Regions from separate parts of the Lentibacillus kimchii genome, predicted to be linked through region 1. Evidence: riboswitches for the same ligand, from Rfam matches in the RefSeq annotation. Region 1 holds a riboswitch; each other region holds the start of a gene.
What was found. A riboswitch is a leader RNA that binds a small molecule or an ion and turns the genes downstream of it on or off. The one in region 1 is predicted to bind S-adenosylmethionine.
Positions count from the first base shown of each region.

Region 2: linked by a shared signal. The riboswitch ahead of ACZ444_RS12545 (cyclase family protein) and the one ahead of metK (methionine adenosyltransferase) in region 1 are both predicted to bind S-adenosylmethionine.
Region 3: linked by a shared signal. The riboswitch ahead of ACZ444_RS13730 (PLP-dependent aspartate aminotransferase family protein) and the one ahead of metK (methionine adenosyltransferase) in region 1 are both predicted to bind S-adenosylmethionine.
Region 4: linked by a shared signal. The riboswitch ahead of ACZ444_RS03820 (Na+/H+ antiporter NhaC family protein) and the one ahead of metK (methionine adenosyltransferase) in region 1 are both predicted to bind S-adenosylmethionine.

Region 1 covers NZ_AP043934.1:1,139,045-1,142,204, reverse strand. Annotated here, with positions in the region: gene ACZ444_RS06190 (urease accessory protein UreD) at 1-358, shown strand, start outside; gene metK (methionine adenosyltransferase) at 500-1,699, opposite strand; SAM riboswitch class I at 1,819-1,925, opposite strand; gene pckA (phosphoenolpyruvate carboxykinase (ATP)) at 2,128-3,160, shown strand, end outside.
Region 2 covers NZ_AP043934.1:2,387,339-2,390,498, forward strand. Annotated here, with positions in the region: gene galU (UTP--glucose-1-phosphate uridylyltransferase GalU) at 1-575, opposite strand, end outside; partial or broken gene ACZ444_RS12540 (tyrosine-protein phosphatase) at 956-1,616, opposite strand; SAM riboswitch class I at 1,765-1,862, shown strand; gene ACZ444_RS12545 (cyclase family protein) at 1,962-2,702, shown strand; gene ACZ444_RS12550 (5-methyltetrahydropteroyltriglutamate--homocysteine S-methyltransferase) at 2,731-3,160, shown strand, end outside.
Region 3 covers NZ_AP043934.1:2,632,177-2,635,336, reverse strand. Annotated here, with positions in the region: gene ACZ444_RS13730 (PLP-dependent aspartate aminotransferase family protein) at 1-1,301, opposite strand, end outside; SAM riboswitch class I at 1,422-1,541, opposite strand; gene cls (cardiolipin synthase) at 1,862-3,160, shown strand, end outside.
Region 4 covers NZ_AP043934.1:677,014-680,173, forward strand. Annotated here, with positions in the region: gene ACZ444_RS03810 (type 1 glutamine amidotransferase domain-containing protein) at 1-200, opposite strand, end outside; gene ACZ444_RS03815 (YrvL family regulatory protein) at 373-834, shown strand; SAM riboswitch class I at 943-1,052, shown strand; gene ACZ444_RS03820 (Na+/H+ antiporter NhaC family protein) at 1,202-2,509, shown strand; gene ACZ444_RS03825 (ABC transporter permease) at 2,723-3,160, opposite strand, start outside.

The DNA of each region.
Region 1 (3,160 bases):
CCAGGTCAAAAATACAGTATACCTGAATGATCAGCTTGCTGTCTTTGATCATTTAAAATTAAATCCCGCAACAGATCATATTCAGGACATCGGTATGATGGAGGGATTCTCGCATTTGGGCTCCATGCTGGTGGTAAATGAGGATTTGCAGCGCGAACATATAGAAGCGTTGACAGAACAATTCAGGTCTGACGCGGCTGACTGCAAGCTGGGCTTTTCAGAACTAATGGCGCCTGGTTTTTCCGTTCGGATCTTAGCAAACCAAACCCAGGTCATCGAGCGGATTCTCTCAGAGATTCACAGCTACATCCGGGAACACCTGTTTTCAAAGAAGCGCGTATTTTTGCGAAAGTATTAAGTTATTAACTTTGACGAGAAACACGTCAAGTATATGTACTGCTCCCCAAAAATTAAAGTCTAACTTTTGGGGTGCACCTCTGCCCTTATAATACGTTTTCTCTCTGCAGGAAGAAAGCTCATAATGATGTTTATTAGAGGGCTATTTTACCGTTAGTGCCTGAAGTTTTTCCACTTTATCCGTTTTTTCCCACGGAAATAGTCTATCCGTTCGCCCGAAGTGGCCATAGGCAGCTGTATCTTTAAAAATCGGCTGACGCAGATCAAGCATACGAACAATTCCTGCTGGACGAAGATCAAATACGTGGCGTATAGCATCTGCAAGCGACTCCTCAGCCATGATACCTGTGCCAAATGTATTAACTGCTATCGATACCGGCTCACTGACACCGATCGCATAAGCCAGTTGCACCTCGCATGTTTCAGCCAAACCTGCCGCAACTATATTTTTAGCAACGTACCTCGCTGCGTAAGCGGCAGACCGGTCAACCTTTGTGCAGTCTTTCCCGCTGAAAGCACCGCCGCCATGCCGGGCATATCCGCCATACGTATCAACAATAATTTTCCGGCCTGTCATCCCTGCATCACTGCGGGGACCGCCGATCACAAACCGGCCGGTTGGATTTATAATATAATTTGTTTCGTCATCAAGCCATTTTGCCGGCACAACCGGACGAATAACTGACTCAATCAAATCCTGTTTAATTTGATCTATCGAAATATCCTGATGATGCTGGGCAGAAATGACGATCGTGTCAATTCGCACTGGCGTCCCCTGTTCATCATATTCCACCGTCACCTGCGTTTTACCGTCAGGGCGCAAGTAATTCAGAACATTATGTTTACGCACATCGGCGAGACGTTTTGCGAGTTTATGAGCCAGCGATATCGGCAAAGGCATCAGTTCGTCTGTCTCATTACAGGCAAAACCAAACATCAGACCCTGATCGCCTGCTCCGATGGATTCAATTTCGTCATCGTTCATCTCGCCTTGACGCTCCTCAAGCGCCGCATCCACCCCGCCGGCAATATCGGGGGACTGTTCATCAATTGCTGTAAGCACAGCACATGTTTCCGCATCAAAGCCATATTTAGCCCTGGTATAACCAATATCTTTAATCGTTTGCCGAACGATTGCCTGGATATCGACATATGTCGTTGTCGTGATCTCACCTGATACCAGAATCAAGCCTGTTGTCACAGTCGTCTCACAAGCAACACGGGCATTTGGATCTTTTGTTAGAATTTCATCTAATATGGCATCGGAAATCTGATCAGATATTTTGTCCGGATGGCCTTCCGTAACGGACTCCGATGTAAATAAACGCCTTTTAACAGCCATGTGGCCGTGTCCTCCTTAAGTGTTTGCTGCGGAACTCTTTTCAGCATAAATTGCAATCAAGTGACGTCTTCACAACAAAAATCCTTTCCCGCACAATGAGGAAAGGATTAGGCCTTTCACTCTTATTGTTCAAGGTTTCAGCCTTGCACCAGATTAGCACCTCGTCACAGACGTGATGGTTGCCGGGCTTCATTGGGACTGTCCCTCCACCAGCTCCGAATAAGAGAATATCCGCTCGAAACTTTATCATAACGAAATAACCCTCGGCTGTCAACTTGTCCACTGTCGACTGGTATCACACATTTATAAAAAATTCATACGATTAACCATAAAATAGTATGGACTAATGTGTTTAATGTGTTATACTAATAAGCGAATTAATATAACAGAATCATTTGGCCGAACTTAAAAAAAGGCAGGTTTTGAAAATGAAAACAAAAGAAGACACCTTACTGATGCAAGATTTGCTTGCTCACGACAATATACAGAAGAACCTGGCTGTGCCGCAGTTAGCAGAAAAAATCCTGAACCGGGGTGAAGGTGTTCTGAGCGCGACCGGGGCTGTATGTGCAACAACTGGTGCGTATACCGGCCGTTCTCCTGAAGATAAATTTATCGTCCGTGATAATATGTCTGATGAACACGTTGATTGGGGTGAAATCAACCAACCGATTGATGAAACCGTCTTTGACAATTTGCTGCAAAAAGTAACAGCTCATCTGCATAATCGAGATGCTCTTTTTCAATTCAGAGGGTTTGCTGGGGCTGATCCTAACTACCGGCTGCCAATTGACGTTATAACAGAGTATGCCTGGCACAGTCTATTTGCCCGGCAGCTGTTCATACCTCCGACAAAGGGTGAATTAGAAACACATGAATCTGATTTCACTGTTATATCCGCCCCAACATTCAAAGCTGATCCGGATACCGACGGAACCAATTCCGAGACTTTCATTTTGATTTCCTTTGAGAAGCGGATTGTGTTGATCGGCGGAACAGAATATGCTGGTGAAATTAAAAAATCGATCTTTTCTGTCATGAACTATCTCTTGCCGCAGAACAATGTCTTATCCATGCACTGTTCGGCAAACGTTGGGCAGGAAGGCGATGTTGCCCTATTTTTCGGCCTGTCCGGAACGGGGAAAACCACGCTCTCGGCAGATCCTTACCGGCGCTTAATTGGTGATGATGAACATGGCTGGAGTCCGAACGGCATTTTCAATATTGAAGGCGGCTGCTATGCCAAATGTATTAACCTGTCAGCGCAAAAAGAACCGCAAATTTACAATGCCATTCGTTTTGGCTCCGTACTGGAGAATGTTGTACTCGACCCATCATCGCGTGAACCGGACTATGATGACACGTCACTGACCGAAAATACGCGTGCAGCCTACCCACTGGAGAATATCGACAGAATCGTCACACCCAGTGTTGCAGGTCATCCGAACACGATTATTTTCC
Region 2 (3,160 bases), 1.2 Mb from region 1:
GCGGGTTTTTCGACGAAGTAATTGACTTTGTAGCGCCGGTCTTCCTTTATATCCGGATCCACGATGCCATAGCGATTCGTTTCCTCATCGGGGACTTGCTGGACGCCGATGACAGAGCTTGCCGTTTGCTCATACTGTTCGATCAGCTGCCTCAGGCCAGGTGTTTCGGATTCGACGATATTATCACCCAGCAGGACAGCGAATGGGTCGTTGCCGATAAATTTCCGTGCGGACCAGACGGCATGTCCCAGTCCTTTTGGTTCTTTTTGCCTGATGTAATGGATATCCACGTCTGATATGTCATTAACTTTTTCGAGCAAATCATACTTTTCTTTTTGCTTTAGTGTGTATTCAAGTTCAAAGTTGCGGTCGAAATGGTCTTCAATCGCGCGTTTATGTTTGCCGGTGACGATAATAATATCCTCGATGCCTGATTCAATCGCTTCCTCGACGATGTATTGGATCGTCGGTTTATCCACGATCGGAAGCATTTCTTTCGGCATGGCTTTTGTTGCCGGCAAAAAACGTGTGCCCAGACCGGCTGCAGGGATAATAGCTTTCTTAACAGTAGCCAAACGATAACCTCCTCTAAGTCTACAATTCTTGTATAGTCTTCCTAGTATTTTTGTGTTGATCCGCTGCATGAGCGCGTTCGTTAACGCGTCCGGCATAAATTTTCTCATAAACGTCGTCGGAATGCATTTCATCGTCATTGGGCATTCCCCTATATAGTGGCTGCAGACTATTTATCGGCGAATGCGTTTTGCCCAATGCTGCTAGTCACAAATAGGGTAACAGCTTTCACAATCGCAAGCAATTCGCTGGCAGGTTTTTTGTTAAACGTGCAAGATTAATAGTACGAGAGCATCAGCAAGCATGACGTTGAGCAAACGATCTCCCCTGCATTGGAGTAATCGTACCAGGTTGGTCATGCTGTGGCATGCTCCCGCTCATTTTATTTAAACAAACCGAGAAATGACTTTTTCTTGATGGACTCAGGCGGCAGGCGGTTAACCGTTTGGCCGGCCACCAGCAGCTCGCAATTTCCGAGAAGGCCGCCGCGACGTCCGCGCCGTGCTCCTTGTCCAGCACCGCATACGCTTCCTGCAGGCAAAATCCGCGCGATGTCGTGTTATGCGCATCTGAGGCAATGAAATGCGACAGATTGGCGTTGATCAGCTGATTGGCGTATTTTTGCCGTTTTTTACCAAAATGTCCGGACAGGCAGGCAGCTGTCACCTGTGAGAGCGCGCCGTGTTTAACCAAATCCTGCAGTTCGTCTGGACGCTCCATAAGTTCGCGATTACGCTCGGGATGCACGATCACAGGGATGTAGCCCTGCACTTGTAAATCGAAAAACAATTGCTTGCTATAGCGCGGCACATGACCGGACGGTAATTCGACAAAGACATAGCTCGTCGTCTGATTCAGCGGCATAATGTCACCGGTCAGGAGCCTGTCCGCCATTTCACCGTGTATCCGCGACTCCTGCCCCGGCAAAACCGTGAGCGGTATCCCTTCCTGGGCCAGCATCTCATTAAAATCGCGGACATAGCCGGCGATCGTCTGTGGCCGTCGTCAATCCCCGGTAATATATGGCTGTGTATATCTATCATTCTATCACATCCTGCGGTGCGTGGTGCCAGGTACATAAACAATTCGCATTATTTATGTACCTGGCACCAAAAAATTTCAAAATTCTTTGTTGACTTTTTATTATAACAGATGTATTGTGGTAGTTAATAACAAAACGGAAGCAATATATTCTTATCCAGAGAGGTGGAGGGACTGGCCCTTGGAAGCCTCAGCATCGGTCTGTGACTGTGCTAATTCCAGAAGGCGTGCGGCGCTTAAGATAAGAAGAGCAAATGATCGTATTCAAGTCTCTTCTTAATTGAAGAGACTTTTTTAGTATCCTATTTGTTTTGCTTTCCGCTTTCATTTAAGGGGTGATGATCACGATGGTTAATTCGCTAATTGAGGCGTTCAATGTTTTAAAGCAGAAAAAATGGATTGATCTGACACATGCATTTGGGCCGGATTCACCGCATTTTTCCGCATTTAACGCGGCTGAATTTGAGACGCTGTTCGATCATGATGATGGCTTTTTTGCGCAAGCGTTCACCGTTCCGGGACAGTACGGAACACATATCGACGCGCCAATCCATTTTGTACCGGGGGATCAGCGTTATGTGCATGAGCTGGAGCTCCAGGAACTGGTGCTGCCGCTCATTGTGATTGATCAGTCAGCGGCGGCCGCGCGCAACCCTGACTTTACATTGAGCATCGACGATATCCGGGCATTTGAACAAGAACACGGTGAGATTGAGCCTGGTTCGTTTGTCGCGCTCCGAACTGACTGGAGCAAGCGCTGGCCAGAGCAGGATGCCTTTGAGAACAAAGATGACGCGGGCAATAGCCATATGCCGGGCTGGTCCGTTGAGGCGCTGCAGTTTTTATTCGAACAGCGCCATATTAAAGCCATCGGTCACGAGACATTTGATACCGATTCGGCTGCAGATTTCCGGAAGAATGGCGCACTTGTCGCCGAATACTACGTGCTGAATCAGGATACGTTTCAAGTGGAAGTGATGACCAATCTTGATCAGGTTCCGGCAAAAGGCGCCGTCATCTTTAATATCGTACCCAAAACCAAAGGAGCGTCCGGTTTTCCGGTACGGTCATTTGCCATTTTGCCTTAGAGAAGTATCTTTATGAGGAGGCTTAACTATGACGAACGTCACAACGAAAGCACCATTTTCAGCTGATCAGGTGGGAAGCCTGCTGCGGCCCGACCGCCTGCACGAGGCAAGAGATAATTTTGAGCAAGGCACCATTTCCGCTGAGAAGCTGCGCAGCGTTGAGAATGAGGAGATTGAACGGGCGGTTGATAAACAGCTGGAGACAGGTTTGCCAGCTGTTACGGACGGGGAATTTCGCCGCCGATTTTTCAATTTTGATTTCATGGAAAACTTGAACGGGTTTGAGGCCTATATTCCGGAGCAAGGCGCTGATTTTAATGGTGAAAAGGTGGAAAAACACGGTATCCGGAACACCGGTGAGATTTCGTTTAATCCGGATCATCCTTTTGTACAAGATTTAAAAGATCTGATAGCCATTGTCGACGGGCGTGCTGAAGTTAAATTCACCCTCCCGAGTC
Region 3 (3,160 bases), 1.3 Mb from region 1:
TGGATGGCAGCTGGCCGCCCGGAGGCTTTCGCAATGGCCTGATCCAGATCAGCCAAAATATCCTGTGTTGCTTCAAGGCCAACTGACAAGCGAACTAATTCTTCCGTTACACCGCTTTGCGTCAGTTCATCTGTACTTAACTGCTGGTGAGTGGTTGAGGCCGGGTGAATGATCAGCGACTTCGCATCGCCTACGTTGGCAACATGGGACCAGAGCGTCACATTGTCAATTAGCTCCTGGCCGACTTTTCGTCCCCCTTCAACGCCAAATGTAATGATAGAGCCGTAACCACTGTCTAAATATTTATTGGCCAATTGATGCGAGGGGTGCCCCGGATGTCCTGGGTAATTTACCCATTCAACGGCTGGGTGGCTGTTCAGAAAATCTGCTACAACAGCAGCATTTGCGTTATGACGTTCGACCCTCAAGTGCAGTGTTTCCAGGCCCTGCAGCAATAAAAAAGCATTTTGCGGGCTCAAACAGGCACCAATATCACGTAATAGCTGGACACGCAATTTCATGGCAAACGCTGCCGGACTTAGATCGGCATAACGCAGACCATTATAGCTGTCATCTGGTTCTGTGAATTCGGGGAAGTTGCCATTATCCCATTGAAAACGTCCGCCATCGATAACGACACCTGCAATTGCCGTGCCGTGACCGCCAATCCATTTAGTGGCTGAATGGACGACAACATCAGCACCCCAGCTGATAGGCCGCGTCCCGTAAGGTGTAGCGAATGTATTATCAATGATAAGCGGGATCCCGTTTCGGTGTGCTATCGCGGCAATGGTCTCCACATCCAATATGTTCAGGCCTGGATTGGTAATAATTTCGCCGAAAAAGGCTTTTGTATTGGCGGTGATGGCTTTTTCGAAAGCGGCTGGATCGGTTCCATCGACAAATGTGACATGGATGCCGTATCTGGGCAGGGTATTGGCGAACAAGTTGTGTGTCCCGCCGTACAGACTGCTGTCGGCGATAATCTCATCACCACTGCTGGCCAGGTTTAAAATCGACAGTGTAATGGCAGCCATGCCGGAAGCAACGGCAACAGCTGCTGAGCCATCCTCCAAAAGAGCCATTCGCTGCTCGAAAGCATCGACGGTGGGGTTCATCATACGTGAGTAGATATTACCCTCTTCGGTCAGGCCGAAGAGATTGTGTGCGTGCTCCGTGTCGTCAAAAACATAGGATGTTGTCTGATGAATCGGGACCGCTCGCGCCCCTGTTTCTGGATCGGGTTTCTGCCCTCCGTGAAGTAATTGAGTCTCTTGACTGTACAGGTTGAATGGTGTCATTGGAATTCCTCCTTTGAAAATGATTGCGGGCTTTCTTAGCCAATTGGCATCATCATTCCGTTAACCAGGAAAAGAAAACCTCCTTCAGAAAAGAAGGAGGCTGACATAGCGCTAATCCTTCTCTTATCTGTCAGAATCTGCTCTAGTCTGCAGGATTTAGCACCTTTCAAAGTCATATCGCCGGACTTGATGGTTGCCGGGTTTCATTGGGCCTGGTCCCTCCACCGCTCGCAATAAGAGATTTTAATTTTTATTAATTAACTGAATATTATAGATGACCTGGTGGGCGTTCGTCAAGTTGTTTTTAAAATTTTATCGCTGGGTATATCATTTAGTGAGAGATGTCAACTATATGTATCTCAGCTGGGAGGTGAAATGGTGCTTAATCAGGCAGTTTTATAAAGTTATTCCAGAGACTTTCACCTAGTATCTGGCTAAGAGGTTATACGGTTTATGACAAAAGGGCAAATTAACAGCACATCCAGCTTGGCTCTAACGTATGAAGGAAAATTATGCTATATTATGGATAGTGGCCATATGCTGAAGAGGGGTTTTAACAAGTGAACATTATATCATTCTTTCTAGGCTTGATCCTTGTTTTGAACATTGCCCTGGCTTTTACGGTTATCTTTCTGGAACGAAAAGATGCGTCCACAACATGGGCCTGGCTAATGGTCCTTTTGTTCATTCCGATACTTGGATTTATTTTATATTTAATTTTCGGCAGACGGATCAGTGGCCAGCATATCTTTACATGGGATACCAAAGCCAGACTAGGGGTGAAATTTGCTGTCCAAAAACAGCTGCGAGCACTGGAAAACGGCACGTTCCATTTTAAAAATGATGCGTTGGCTGATTATAAAGATCTGTATTATTTGCATCTGCGCAATGATGATGCGATTTTGACACAAAATAATGATGTTAAGATCTTTACAGATGGCGCGAAAAAATTTCAGACCCTTATGCAGGACATGGAACAGGCGACGGATCATATTCATCTGCAGTATTATATTCTCCGCAATGACTGGCTTGGTGAGCGGACAGCCAAAATACTTATCCGAAAGGCGCGGCAAGGGCTGGAAGTGCGCGTTCTTTACGATGATATGGGGTCACGGAAAATTAACCGGAACTTCTTGCGGCGACTGAAACAAGAGGGGGTCATGATTGAATCTTTTTTTCCGCCGAAAATCCCTAAAGTCAATTTAAAAATTAATTACCGCAACCACCGCAAACTGGCTATCATTGATGGTGCAATCGGTTATATTGGCGGGTTTAACATCGGTGATGAATACCTCGGTTATAATCGCAGGTTCGGCTTTTGGCGGGACACGCATCTGCGGGTCGTCGGCAATGCAGTTGAGAATATGCAGACCCGGTTCATTCTGGACTGGAACCAGGCTTCGCGCAATCATATCATGTATGATGAGCGCTATTTCACGCCTAAGGCTGGTGGTGACATCGGGATGCAGATTGTTTCAAGCGGGCCTGATTCAGACTGGGAGCAAATTAAAAACGGCTATATTAAAATGATCATGTCGGCAAAAGAGTATATCTGCATCCAGACGCCCTACTTTATTCCTGATGACAGTCTGCAGGATGCACTCAGGATTGCAACCCTGTCGGGGGTTAATGTCAAACTTATGATTCCAAATAAGCCTGATCACCCATTTGTATACTGGGCTACATTCTCTTATATCGGAGATCTGTTGAATGCAGGGGCACAGGTTTATATTTATCAAAATGGTTTTCTGCACGCGAAAACATTGATTGTTGATGGCAAAATTGCATCAGTCGGCACAGCCAATATTGATGTGCGCAGTTTTCGCCTGAATTTCGAGGTGAACGCTTTTATGTATAAT
Region 4 (3,160 bases), 460 kb from region 1:
ATGGCCTGTGGTGTCTGATCATCGATACTGCTTTGATCCACTGGCGATTTGCCGCCCTGTGGACTTGCAACCATAACCGTGTAGCCCTGCTCTTTAAATTCATTGTAGGCTTCTGCAAATTCGGATAGCCATATACCCGATTTGATCTCTTCTGTAATCTTTTCATGATTGGTTACGACCATTAGAATATTTTTAGGCATATTAGTGTGTCTCCTAACGCAAATTTATCCCGTACACTGTTCATCATAAATTGTTGGCGTGAAAAAATAAAGCAGGGTGCTTGAAAGTAGGTATTCGTCACAATATGATCCTTTAATGGGTAAATGTTACAATCGAACTATTCTTTAATTAACGTGCTGGGAGGGTCCCTTTTTGTCTGATGAACAGGACCATTCGTTTCGCGATATGACATTAAAAGATAAAATCGTTACTGTTATTGGCGCCACGCTGTTTATGAGCCTGGTTCTCGGTTTTGTGTTAGCGATGTTCTTCTTTGGTTTTGCGGGTGCATTTGAGCTGCTGGGCGTTCAGTACCAGTCGATTTGGTCCCTTCTGTTGTTTGTGGCCAGCTTTTTTATCCTGGGAACGGTGGTTGATCTGCCGTTTGAGGCGATGGCTGAACTGTCTGTTAAAAATATGACAGGCAGGGGATTCGCATTTTTTGTTCAATTGCTTTTTTCGTTTGCGTCGAACTGGTTAGTTATTGTGGCGGTGGATGCGTTTATAGACAGTATCACACTTTCGGGTGGAACCAAGCTGATTCTTTCATTACTGCTGGCGGTCCTGGACCCTGTATTTGATAATAAACAGAAGGGGCATGATCAAGCAGTTTAAGCGGCTTACGGCCATAAGTATCACCATTCGATTCACTTTTTACAGGTACGGCTATTGACACATGCAGCTTCTTCTATTATACTTTCGAATTATCAACCAATTTCATATGACTTATCCAGAGCGGCTGAGGGAACTGGCCCTGTGAAGCCCGGCAACCTGCAAATATGCAAGGTGCTAAATCCAGCAATTCGCGTTTTGAGCGTTTTGACAGATAAGGTGTCCGGACTAACGCCTTCCAAAACGGAGGGCTTTTTTATTCCCTTAAAACGCCGGCACAGCCATTTGTTTGCAGGCCGAGTGTTCAGTCTGCCTTGCTTAACTGTCCTGGACGCAGACGCGCGAAACTATCATGAATGGAGGAGTAGACATGGATACATCAGATTTGAATAAAGGGCGTGCATCGGCGTTAATCCCGTTTGTCATTTTTCTCGTCCTGTTTATCGGTTCCGGTATTATCAGTGGTGACTTTTATAAACTGCCTATTTTGGTAGCGGTCTTTATCGCTATTCTGGCAGCTTTATTGATGAACCGGAAAATGCCTTTTAACGACAAGCTGGATTATCTGACTAAAGGAGCAGGGCATCCGAATATTATGCTTATGGTCATTATTTACCTGCTGGCAGGTGCTTTTTCTGAAGTGGCTAAAGGCGTTGGGGCTGTTGATTCGACGGTGAATCTCGGTCTGACAATTCTGCCGGAAAGTCTCTTGGTTGTGGGCTTGTTTGTGATTGGCTGCTTCATTTCCATTTCTATGGGAACATCGGTGGGCACGGTTGTGGCACTTGGCCCCATTGGTGTCGGTTTGGCTGATGAGACAGGCATGAGCATGCCACTGATTTTGGGTGCGATCATCAGCGGTGCCATGTTCGGGGATAATTTGTCGATTATTTCGGATACAACGATTGCTGCTGTCAAAACGCAGGCTGTGAAGATGAGCGATAAATTTAAGGTGAATATTTTCATCGCGCTGCCTACTGCTGTTATAACGGCGGTTGTGTTTGGTGTTCTGACATGGAACGCCGGCGGCTCCATTAGCGGTGAGCATCCATTTGAGTTGATTAAAGTGCTGCCGTATCTTGCTGTCCTTATTTTTGCTGTTATAGGTGTTAATGTCATTTATGTCCTGATCGGCGGCATTGCGTTAGCGGGAGCTGTTGGTTTTTATGAAAGTTCCTTTAATGTCATGGCTTTTTTGACGAAGCTTGGCGATGGCATGGCAGGCATGCAGGAACTGGCGCTGTTAGCCATTTTACTGGGCGGATTGGTTGAACTTATCCGTGTGAATGGCGGGATTGATTTTCTGTTGCGGACAATCAGCAAGCGCATTAACTCAAGAAAAGGGGCTGAAGTTGGTATTGCCGGGATTGTTGGGGTGTTTGACCTGTCAACGGCTAACAATACCATTGCGATTATCAGTGTCGGTTCCCTGGCCAAGCAAATTTCGGAGCGCTTTGGCATTGATCCGCGCCGCACAGCCAGTGTTCTGGATATTTTCGGCAGTGCTTTCCAGGGCATTTTACCATATGGTGCGCAATTATTGGCAATTGCCGGCGTGGCGTCGATATCGCCTGTCGCCATTATGCCGTACTGCATTTATCCGATTTTATTAGGAATTGCTGGCTTGATTGCTATTGCAGCAGGTTTTCCGCGCTTTTCTGTACGGGAAAACGGCTAATCTCCTGCGGGAAAAGAGGTATAGGTGAGACCCTGGCGTGCGATAAGCACAGCGCAAAGCTTCCCGGAAAAGCTTGTGGGCGCAACAAGCACGAGGGGGCTCACCAGCCGCCCGCGAAAAAGCTACCTTTATTTCCGGAGCGGTTGATTGTTCATTTTAATCTGGTTGTTTTGTTTGCTATGACACGCGTTTGTTCTGCTGAGTCGCTATCTGTCAGCTGGCAACATCCCGTTTGCTAAAGACGAGCCACGATAAAGCTATGAAAATAGCAAAGTAAACGATCAGCATGGTAATCGAGAAACCGAGCGTCATACCCTCAATAACGGGCGATCCGCTAACGGTGTACTGCTCAAGATCGGTGTTGGCAAACAGGATATATTTAGCCCAGTCGTAGTCATTGAAAGCTGTAACAATCGTATTTCCTGTAAACATAAGAAAAATAGCGGCTCCGATTGCCAGCGTATTATTTCGGAATACGGCGGAAATCATAAACGCGAATGTTCCCATCATGACCAGATTGATGAGCTTATACCCATAATCAGCGAATACGTCGCCGACAATAAATGTCTGCCGGAAACCTTCACTGGTATCTAAAATATTATTTTGCAGCACAACTTCAGGCAGAAAACCTTCGATGCCAAACATAATTGC